Regions from separate parts of the Frigoribacterium sp. CFBP 8759 genome, predicted to be linked through region 3. Evidence: predicted binding sites of a transcription regulator. Region 3 holds the regulator's gene; each other region holds the start of a gene.
What was found. The regulator HrcA, encoded in region 3, represses chaperone genes, less so after heat shock. The targets are predictions, from matches to a motif close to TTNGCACTCGNNNNNNNCGAGTGCNAA.

Region 1: a site for HrcA is predicted at 1,572-1,598, ahead of groES (co-chaperone GroES). Genes of this name have one in related genera too.
Region 2: a site for HrcA is predicted at 1,429-1,455, ahead of groL (chaperonin GroEL). Genes of this name have one in related genera too.

The regions. Positions count from the first base shown of each region.
Region 1 is NZ_JACYUH010000001.1:838,751-842,025, reverse strand. It holds gene IFT79_RS16165 (DUF4190 domain-containing protein) at 1-195, shown strand, start outside; gene IFT79_RS03900 (class I SAM-dependent methyltransferase) at 346-1,539, opposite strand; gene groES (co-chaperone GroES) at 1,684-1,980, shown strand; gene rarD (EamA family transporter RarD) at 2,177-3,157, shown strand.
Region 2 is NZ_JACYUH010000001.1:657,880-661,154, reverse strand. It holds gene IFT79_RS03075 (DUF3263 domain-containing protein) at 1-195, shown strand, start outside; gene IFT79_RS03070 (LytR C-terminal domain-containing protein) at 213-785, shown strand; gene IFT79_RS03065 (cold-shock protein) at 1,094-1,297, shown strand; gene groL (chaperonin GroEL) at 1,497-3,116, shown strand.
Region 3 is NZ_JACYUH010000002.1:446,785-450,059, reverse strand. It holds gene dnaJ (molecular chaperone DnaJ) at 1-901, opposite strand, end outside; gene hrcA (heat-inducible transcriptional repressor HrcA) at 1,011-2,033, opposite strand; gene IFT79_RS16305 (DUF4870 domain-containing protein) at 2,214-2,717, shown strand; gene hemW (radical SAM family heme chaperone HemW) at 2,847-3,275, opposite strand, start outside.

The DNA of each region.
Region 1 (3,275 bases), on a different contig from region 3:
TCGATCGTGGCGTCCATCGCGGGCATCGTGCTCGGGCACCTGGGCATGTCGCGTGAGCGTCACGCGAGGGGGTTCTGGCTCACCGGGCTCATCGTCGGCTACGCCGGCGTCGTGCTCATCGTGATCGGCTGGATCGCCTTCGGCCTCTTCATCGCCGACTTCTCGTCGGGTTCCGACTACTACGGCGGGTACTGAGCCCGGCCCCACCCCGGTGGGGCACGAGTGGGCAGGAGGCGTCGCCGCAGGGGCGAGAAGCGTCTTCTGCCCACTCGTGCGTCACCACGAAGGCGCGACGGCGGGGGTCGGGCAGCAGCGAGACCCGCCGCTCTCGCGTCCCGCCCGGCGTCAGACCAGGCGCTCGCAGAGCAGGGCGGTGTGCCGCCCCGCGACCCGGGTGAGGACGAGGGTCGCCGACCCGGTCCCCTGCAACGAGAGTCGCTTGCGGAACGTCGCGGGGTCGACGTCGACTCCGCGCTTCTTGATCTCGAGTCGCCCGATGCCCCGGGCCCGCAGCTCGCGCTTCAGCGTCCGCTCGTCGAGCGGGAACGTCTCGAGCACGCGGAATCCCTGTGCGAAGGGGGTCTCGACCCGCGCCTCCGTCGTCAACCAGGCGATGTCGCGACTGATCATCCGGGCGTCGATCGAGCGGGCCAGGTCGCCGATGAGGCGTGCCCGGATCACGGCGCCGTCGGGTTCGTAGAGGTACTCGCCGAGGTCGCCCGGGTCGACGTCGTCCGAGTCGGCGGCGGCCGTCAGCTCCGACGCCCCGGAGGCGCTGATCACCAGGGCGGACCGGCCCACTCCCGGCCGCGCGAGCGGCCCGAACCACACGCCCACCTCGACCACGTCGCGGTCCACCGAGATCCACTGGCACTCGGCGTCCGTCGGCAGCAGCTCGCGGTCGACGCCCGGACCGAGCTTGACCCCGGTGGGCAGGCGGTCGGCGAAGCCGAAGGCGACGTCGAGGCCGGGGGACCAGTCGGCCGGATCGGCGAGGCGCTTGGTGGCGGTGTGGCCGGACGTCCGTCGCGCCGGGTCGAGGAAGACCCCCTCGACGCCTGCGAGGTCGGTCGTGGCGGCGTCCCCCTGCTCGACCCGTGACGACGGCCACGGCGCGAGGTTGTACGAGGCGACGGCCGCGGTCACCTCGTCGCGGTCGACGGCGAGCACGTCGAGGTCGAGTGCGGCGAAGGCCAGGGCGTCGCCCCCGATGCCGCAGCCCAGGTCGGCGACGCTGCCGATCCCCGCCGCGGCGTAGCGTCCGGCGTGGCGGGCGGCGACCGGGAGGCGCGTGGCCTGTTCGAGGCCCGCGTCGGTGAACAGCATGCGGCTCGCGAACTCGCCGAACTTGGCCACGGCCCGGCCGCGGAGCCGGGCCTGTGTGAGCACCGCCGACACGAGGGCGGGGGAATGGCCCTGCTTGCGCAACGCGGCCACCGTGCCGACGACGTCGTCACCGGAGGTGCCGCCCGCCGGCAGCGAGTCGAGCAGCCGCAGCCCCTCGGGCGAGAGGACTTCGAGCAGCTCGGAGGAATCCATGTCGTCCAGTGTGACGCACGCGGGCAGACGCGTTGGCACTCGGATTGACCGAGTGCCAGTCTCGTCCTACAGTTGTTCTGGCACTCGCCCCCGGCAAGTGCCAGCCCCCATGTTTTCGTAGCACCGAGAAAGAAGAGGTCACCCGTGTCGGTCAGCATCAAGCCGCTCGAAGATCGCATCGTCATTCGTCAGGTCGAAGCCGAGCAGACCACTGCTTCGGGTCTCGTGATCCCCGACACCGCCAAGGAGAAGCCCCAAGAGGGTGAAGTGGTGGCGGTCGGCCCGGGCCGCATCGACGACAACGGCAACCGCGTGCCGCTCGACGTCGCCACCGGCGACAAGGTCATCTACAGCAAGTACGGCGGAACCGAGGTGAAGTACGGCGGAGAAGACCTCCTCGTGCTCTCGGCCCGCGACGTCCTGGCGGTCATCGTCCGCTAGCACCCCGGCACGGCTCCGGCCGTGCTCCGCGACCCCGGTCGCCATCCCGAAGGCCCCTGCTCCGGCAGGGGCCTTCTCCGTGTCGGCACCGTGCCGGCCGACGAGGGCCCGTCCCCAGGCGTCGTCGTCCGTCGATCGATCCACGGTGGCAGGAGTGGCCGTTCCGGCGGCGGGCGCAGCCACCTAGAGTCGCCTGGTGACCTCGACCCGCGCCTCCTCGTCCCCCTCCGCCCCGACCTCGGGGCTCGGCGTCGACGGGGCCGGCGGGGCGGGCCTCGCCTACGCCCTGGGGGCCTACGGGCTCTGGGGCGTCCTGCCGGTGTACTTCCTGCTGCTGGCCCCGGCCGGCCCGTTCGAGATCGTCGCCTGGCGGGTGCTCTTCTCGCTCGTCTTCTGCGCGGTGCTGCTCGTCGTGACGGGGGCGCTGCGCTCGTTCCTGGCCCTGCTGCGACAGCCGCGCCTGGTGGCCACCATGGGGGTGGCCGGCGCGTTCATCGTCGTGAACTGGACGGTCTTCATCTCGGCGACGCTCAGCGGGCACGTGGTCGAGGCGGCGCTCGGGTACTTCATCAACCCGATCGTCACCGTCCTGCTCGGCGTGGTCGTGCTGCGCGAGCGTCTCCGCACGACCCAGTGGGTGGCCGTCGGGCTGAGCGCCGTCGCCGTCCTCGTGATCGCCGTCGGGGCGGGCCGGCCGCCGTTCATCTCGCTCGTCCTCGCGTTCTCGTTCGGGCTCTACGGCCTGGTCAAGAAGCAGGTCGGCGGTCGGGTCGACGCGGTCGGCGGGCTCACGCTCGAGACGCTCTGGATCGCACCCTTCGCGGCCGTCACCCTGATCGTGCTGCACGTGACGGGCCTCGGCGGCGGCGTCGTGCTCGGCACCGTGAGCGTCGGGCACACCCTCGCCACGATCGGCACGGGCGTGATCACGGCCGTGCCCCTGTTGCTCTTCGCCTCGGCGACGCGTCGGTTGCCCCTGACGACCGTGGGGTTGACCCAGTACGTCGCCCCCGTGCTGCAGTTCGTCGTGGGGGTCGTCGTGCTCGGCGAGCACATGTCGACCGCGCGGTGGGTCGGCTTCGCCATCGTCTGGGTCGCGTCGATCGTGCTGACCGTCGACATGGTCCGTGCAGGGCGACGATCACGCCGGCCCCTCGCCGTGGCCCCGACCACCTAGAAGCGACCATCCCTCGCAAAGTCACGAATGGCTAACGAAACGTCACTTTGACGTCGAGAACACACGCCAGAAACATTCGACCCCTAGTTTCGGACCAATCGCGGCAGGTTCGACCGCC
Region 2 (3,275 bases), on a different contig from region 3:
GCCGCCGGTGCCCGGGAGGCCGCCGTCCGTCGCGAGTTCGGCCTCGGGATCGTCCGCTACCAGCAACTGCTCAACTCGCTCATAGACCGACCCGCTGCACTGGCCTACGCACCCATGCTCGTCGGCCGCCTGCAGCGCCTGCGAGTCGCCCGCCGCGACGCCCGATCGACCCGTTCGTTCGGTCCGACCCGCTGACCCACGAGAGACCACGCATGCCGAAATTCGACCGAGACCGGTTCGACGACGTCCCCGCCGACCTCGACCGCGTCGGAGCCCACCGGGCCGAGAAGCGCCCCGGCAGCGGCTGGATCGCCTTCGCCTGGGCCGCGTTGGCCGTCGGCGTGCTGGTCGGTGCCGGCGTGGTCTACCTCGGGGTCGCGAACAACAGCTTCCAGTTCGTCAACCCCTCGTCGTCGAGCACCGCCGAGGCCCAGGCGCCCGAGACGGAGACGGTGACCCCGACGGCCTCGCCGACGGTGGCCCCGCTGACGGACCCCTCGCAGGTCGACCCCTCGGTCACCACCATCACCGTCCTGAACGGCACGGCCACCGCCGGGCTCGCCGGTTCGGCCTCCGAGCGGCTCGAGACCGCCGGGTGGGTCGTCGGCACCCAGGGCAACGCCAGCGAGCGCGTCGCGACGTCGACCGTCTACTACTCGGCGACCGACGACGAGGCCGCGGCGCTCGGGCTCGCCCAGCAGCTCGGCATCACCGACGTCGAGGCGAGCGACGCCTTCCCGGGTGCCGCCGTCACCATCGTCCTCGGGGCCGACTACAGCGCCTGAGGACGCCGCTCCCGCGGCATCGATCCGAGGAGGCGCGGGTCCCGTCGGGCCCTCACCGCACCTCCCGTGTTACGCCCACGTTTAATAACCGGTGAAATCCTCGTTTTCTGCGGGTGTTTCTCGGTCGGGGCGCGCTTTTCCGCTTTTCCCGTGGTTACCATCTGGAATTGGTCGCCCCTCACGGCTCGCCGACCTGGTGTTCTGCACGAGTGACGCTGTCCCGTCCGGGTTCGCAGGTCGCTGCGTCGACGACCCGGCCCTGCAGCACCGCACGCGCCGTACCACCACAGCAAAAGGGGAGCGACACCATGGCAAACGGGACCGTGAAATGGTTCAACGCGGAGAAGGGCTACGGCTTCATCACCGTCGAGGGTGATGGCCAGGACGTCTTCGTGCACTACTCGGCCATCGACATGAGCGGGTACAAGGTGCTCGAAGAGGGCCAGGCCGTCGTGTTCGAGGTCGGCGCGGGCGACAAGGGGCCGCAGGCGGAGTCCGTCCGGCTCGCCTGAGGCCCGCCGGAGCGCCTCGCCGCGCCCACTCCCACGCCGCACGCCGTCACGGTCCACCGTGGCGGCGTGCTCGTGCGTCCGGGCCCCGTCACGTCACTTGCACTCTCATCGGGCGAGTGCCAGAATCGTTGCTGGCACTCGCGACACGTGAGTGCCAATGCTTCTGCTTCATGACGTCCGGGAGGGACGAAAAACACACATGGCTAAGATCATTGCTTTTGACGAAGAGGCCCGTCGTGGCCTCGAGCGTGGCCTGAACATCCTGGCCGACGCGGTGAAGGTCACGCTCGGCCCGCGTGGTCGCAACGTCGTGCTCGAGAAGAAGTGGGGCGCCCCCACCATCACGAACGACGGCGTCTCCATCGCCAAGGAGATCGAGCTCGATGACCCCTTCGAGAAGATCGGTGCCGAGCTCGTCAAAGAGGTCGCGAAGAAGACCGACGACGTCGCCGGTGACGGCACGACCACCGCGACGGTACTGGCCCAGGCCCTCGTCCGCGAAGGTCTGCGCAACGTCGCGGCCGGTGCCGACCCCATCTCGCTGAAGCGCGGCATCGAGAAGGCCGCCCAGGCCGTCTCCGACCAGCTGCTCGCCGACGCGAAGGACATCGAGACCAAAGAGCAGATCGCTGCCACGGCCTCGATCTCGGCCGCCGACCCCACCATCGGTGCGCTCATCGCCGAGGCGATCGACAAGGTCGGCAAAGAGGGCGTCGTCACCGTCGAGGAGAGCAACACCTTCGGCACCGAGCTCGAGCTCACCGAGGGCATGCGCTTTGACAAGGGCTACCTGTCGCAGTACTTCGTCACCGACCCCGAGCGTCAGGAGGCCGTCTTCGAAGACGCCTACGTGCTCATCGTCAACTCGAAGATCTCGAACATCAAGGACCTGCTGCCGATCGTCGACAAGGTGATCCAGTCGGGCAAGCAGCTGCTGATCATCGCCGAGGACGTCGACGGTGAGGCCCTGGCCACGCTCGTCGTGAACAAGATCCGTGGCATCTTCAAGTCGGTCGCCGTCAAGGCCCCCGGCTTCGGTGACCGTCGCAAGGCTCAGCTCCAGGACATCGCCATCCTCACCGGTGGTCAGGTCATCGCCGAAGAGGTCGGTCTCAAGCTCGAGAACGCGACGCTCGACCTGCTCGGCCGTGCCCGCAAGGTCATCATCACCAAGGACGAGACGACCATCGTCGAGGGTGCCGGCGACGACGAGCAGATCGCCGGCCGCGTCCGTCAGATCCGCAGCGAGATCGAGGCGACCGACAGCGACTACGACCGTGAGAAGCTCCAGGAGCGCCTCGCGAAGCTCGCCGGCGGCGTCGCCGTCATCAAGGCGGGTGCCGCGACCGAGGTCGAGCTGAAAGAGCGCAAGCACCGCATCGAGGACGCCGTGCGCAACGCGAAGGCCGCCGTCGAAGAGGGCATCGTCGCCGGTGGTGGCGTCGCCCTCATCCAGGCCGGCAAGACCGCTCTGGCCAACCTGCAGCTCGAGGGCGACGAGGCGACGGGTGCGAACATCGTCCGCGTCGCGATCGACGCTCCCCTGAAGCAGATCGCCTTCAACGCCGGCATGGAGCCCGGCGTCGTGGCCGACAAGGTCCGCGGGCTCGACATCGGTTGGGGCCTCAACGCCGCGACCGGCGAGTACGTCGACATGCTGGCCGCCGGCATCATCGACCCCGCCAAGGTCACGCGCTCGGCTCTGCAGAACGCCGCGTCGATCGCCGGTCTGTTCCTCACGACCGAGGCCGTCGTCGCCGACAAGCCCGAGAAGAACCCGGCCCCGGCCGGCGACCCCTCGGGTGGCATGGACTTCTAGTCCGCAGCCGCGCGGCTCACGCCGCGCACACGCTCAAGGGCGGTTCCCCTCCGGGGGAGCCGCCCTTCGGCGTCGCCGGGGGAGGGGCGCGCCTCGTGCTCGGTGGTTCGGCCGCTTCCGCTTCCGGGGAACACGCCAGGACGTGGTCACGACGCCACG
Region 3 (3,275 bases):
GGATGTCGGCACTCTGGGTGCCGGGCTTGATCTCGACCTCGATCTCGCCGTCGAGCCCGGTGAGCGTCGTCGACGTGCCGAGGATGGCGTCGGCCATCTGCACCTCGAGCGTGGCCAGCAGGTCGTCGCCGTTGCGGCTGTAGGTGTCGTGGTGTCGCACCTTGACCTCGAGGTACAGGTCGCCGTTCGGGCCACCGGCCTGGCCGACCTCGCCCTGACCGGGCAGCTGGAGCCGGAGTCCGGTGTCGACGCCCGCGGGGATGTCGATGGGGATCGAACGTCGGGCCCGGACGCGCCCCTGGCCCTGGCACGTCGGGCAGGGGTTGGGGATGACGGTGCCGTAGCCACGGCAGGTCCCGCACGGGCTCGACGTCATGACGTTGCCGAGCAGCGAGCGCACGGTGCGCTGGATCTGACCGGAGCCCCCGCAGATGTCGCAGGTCTGGGGCGAGGTGCCGGGTGCGCAGCACGAGCCGCTGCACGTGTCGCAGAGGACGGCCGTGTCGACCTCGATGTCGCGCTGCGTGCCGAAGACGATGTCCTCGAGGTCGACCTCGAGGCGCAGGAGCGCGTCCTGCCCGCGTTCCCGCCGGGACCGCGGACCCTGACGCTGGCCCTGGCCACCGCCGCCGAAGAACGCGTCGAAGATGTCGCCGAAGCCGGCGGCCCCGCCTCCGCCGCCGCCACCGAAGCCGGGCTGGGGGCCGAGGTCGTAGCGTTCGCGCTGCTGCGGGTCGCTGAGCACGTCGTAGGCGTGCGTGACGTCCTTGAACCGTTCGGACGCGTCGGGGCTGGGATTGACGTCGGGGTGAAGCTCGCGGGCGAGCTTGCGGTACGCCTTCTTGATCTCTTCCGGGGTCGCCTGACGGTCGACTCCGAGGACGTCGTAATGATCTGCCACTGGTTCTCGTCTGCCTCTGGTGTGGTGTGGTGGTCTTCCCGGCGGGGCCGGGCCCGGCGGACCGGGACGGGGATGGGGGTCGTGGGACGGCCGGGGCCGTGGTGGTCGGCTACCGCTCGGTGAGCAGCGACGACAGGTACCGCGCGACGGCACGGACCGCCGCCATGTTGGTCGAGTAGTCCATGCGCATGGGCCCGAGCACGCCGAGCCTCGCGATCTCGCTGCCCTGCGTGGAGTACCCGCTGGCCAGCACGGACGCCTGGGACAACCCGAACGACGCGTTCTCGCGGCCGATGCTCGCGGCCACGTCGACGGCGTCGAGTTGCATCTCGCCGAAGAGCCGCAAGAGGGCCACCTGCTCTTCGATCGCCTCGAGCACGGGGAAGAGGTCGCCGCTGAAGTCGTCGCCCGTGCGCACCAGGTTCGCCGCACCGGCCATGACGAGGCGGTCCTGACGTCCGGCGGCGATCTGCTCGGTGAGACTCGCGACGACCACGCCGACGACCGCCGCGAGGTCGGGACGGAACCGCGCCGGCAGGTCGGTGAGGGCGGTGGAGGCCTCACCCAGGGGCCGACCGCCGACCGCGGCGTTGATGGCGGCCCGCAACTCGGACAGGAAGGACTCGTCGACGGCGGTGCGGATGTCGACGACCCGCTGCTCGACCTGGCCGCTGTCGGTGATCAGCACCGTCATGACGCGACCGTCGCCCAGGCTGACCAGCTCGACGTGACGCACGCGGGCCCGGGAGAAGGTGGGGTACTGCACCAGGGCCACCTGGTTGGTGAGTTGCGACAGGAGCCGGACCGTCCGACCGAGCACCTCGTCGAGGTCGGTGGAGTCGCCCAGGAACGTCTCGATGGCCTGCCGCTGGGCCGCGCTGAGCGGGCGCAGGTCGGCGAGCTGGTTGACGAAGAGCCGGTAGCCCTTGTCGGTCGGCACGCGTCCCGACGAGGTGTGCGGTGCCGCGATGAGCTCTTCTTCTTCGAGCAGCGCCATGTCGTTGCGGATGGTCGCCGCCGAGACGCCGAACTGGTGTCGCTCGACGATGGACTTCGACCCGACCGGCTCGCGGGACGCGACGTAGTCGTGCACGATGACGCGAAGCACTTCGAGACCGCGTTCGGAGACCATGACGCACCTCTCTTCGCTCGACGTCCCCCGGGTCGTCCGCACGCCGGGCGACCGGGCCTGGCACTCGACGTGCCGGACTGCCAATCGTACGACACCTCCGTCGCGAGGCCTACTCGGGCCGCACCCGGCTGCCCTAGGGTGGCGGGGACATCCGCAGGACACTCACGAACAGGTGCAGCCATGACCGAGAACCCTCCCGCCCAGCCGAACGGCCCGCAGAACGGCCAGCCCGGCCAGAACGGTCAGCCCGGCCAGCCGTACGGGCAGGGTCTGCCCGGCCAGGGTCAGCCCGGCCAGGGCCAGCAGTCCGGCCCCGGCTTCGGCCAGCAGCCCGGCTACCAGCCGCAGCCCGTCCAGCCGATGCGCCCCGAGGACGAGAAGCTCTGGTCGACGCTCATCCACCTCGGCGGGATCCTCTTCGCGTTCGTCCCCGCCCTCGTCGGTTACCTCGTGTTGAAGGACCGCGGCCCGTTCATCCGGGAGCACACCAGGACCGCGCTGAACTTCCAGATCACGGTGGCCATCGTCTACGTGATCTCGGCGATCCTGTCGATCATCGTCATCGGAGGGGTGCTCGCCCTCGTCGCCGGCATCCTCGTGATCATCTTCTCGATCATCGCCGCCGTCGCGGCCAACAAGGGCGAGTGGTACAAGTACCCGCTGACCATCGAGTTCGTCAAGTAGACGGTCGACCGGCCCGGACGGGCACCACGCGAGGCGCGACTCCCCCGGGAGCCGCGCCTCCTGCGTTCCGGGCCCGCGCCTCCTGGTCGCCACCGCGGGGCGCCGCGGCGATCAGGACGATCGGGACGCTCAGTCGGGCAGCAGACGCCGCACGACGGCGTCGGCCATGAGCCGCCCCTCGCGCGTGAGCACGACGCGACCCCGCAGGGCCGGGCGCCCCTCGACCCAGCCGTCGGCGATGAGGCCACCGACGGCCCGGCGTCCGTCGTCGTCGAGCTCGGAGATGGGCAGCCCTTCTCGGATGCGCACCCCGAGCAGGACGCGCTCGACCCGACGGGTCTCGTCGTCGAGGGTCTCGCGCCCGGCGGCCGGCGACTCGCCCGCGGCCATGCGCTGCTGGTAGGCGGCGGGGTGCTTGACGTTCCACCAGCGGACGCCACCGACGTGACTGTGCGCGCCCGGGCCGACGCCCCACCAGTCGTGGCCCTGCCAGTACGCCAGGTTGTGGCGGGAACGGTGCTCGACGCCACGCGACCAGTTGCTGACCTCGTACCAGTC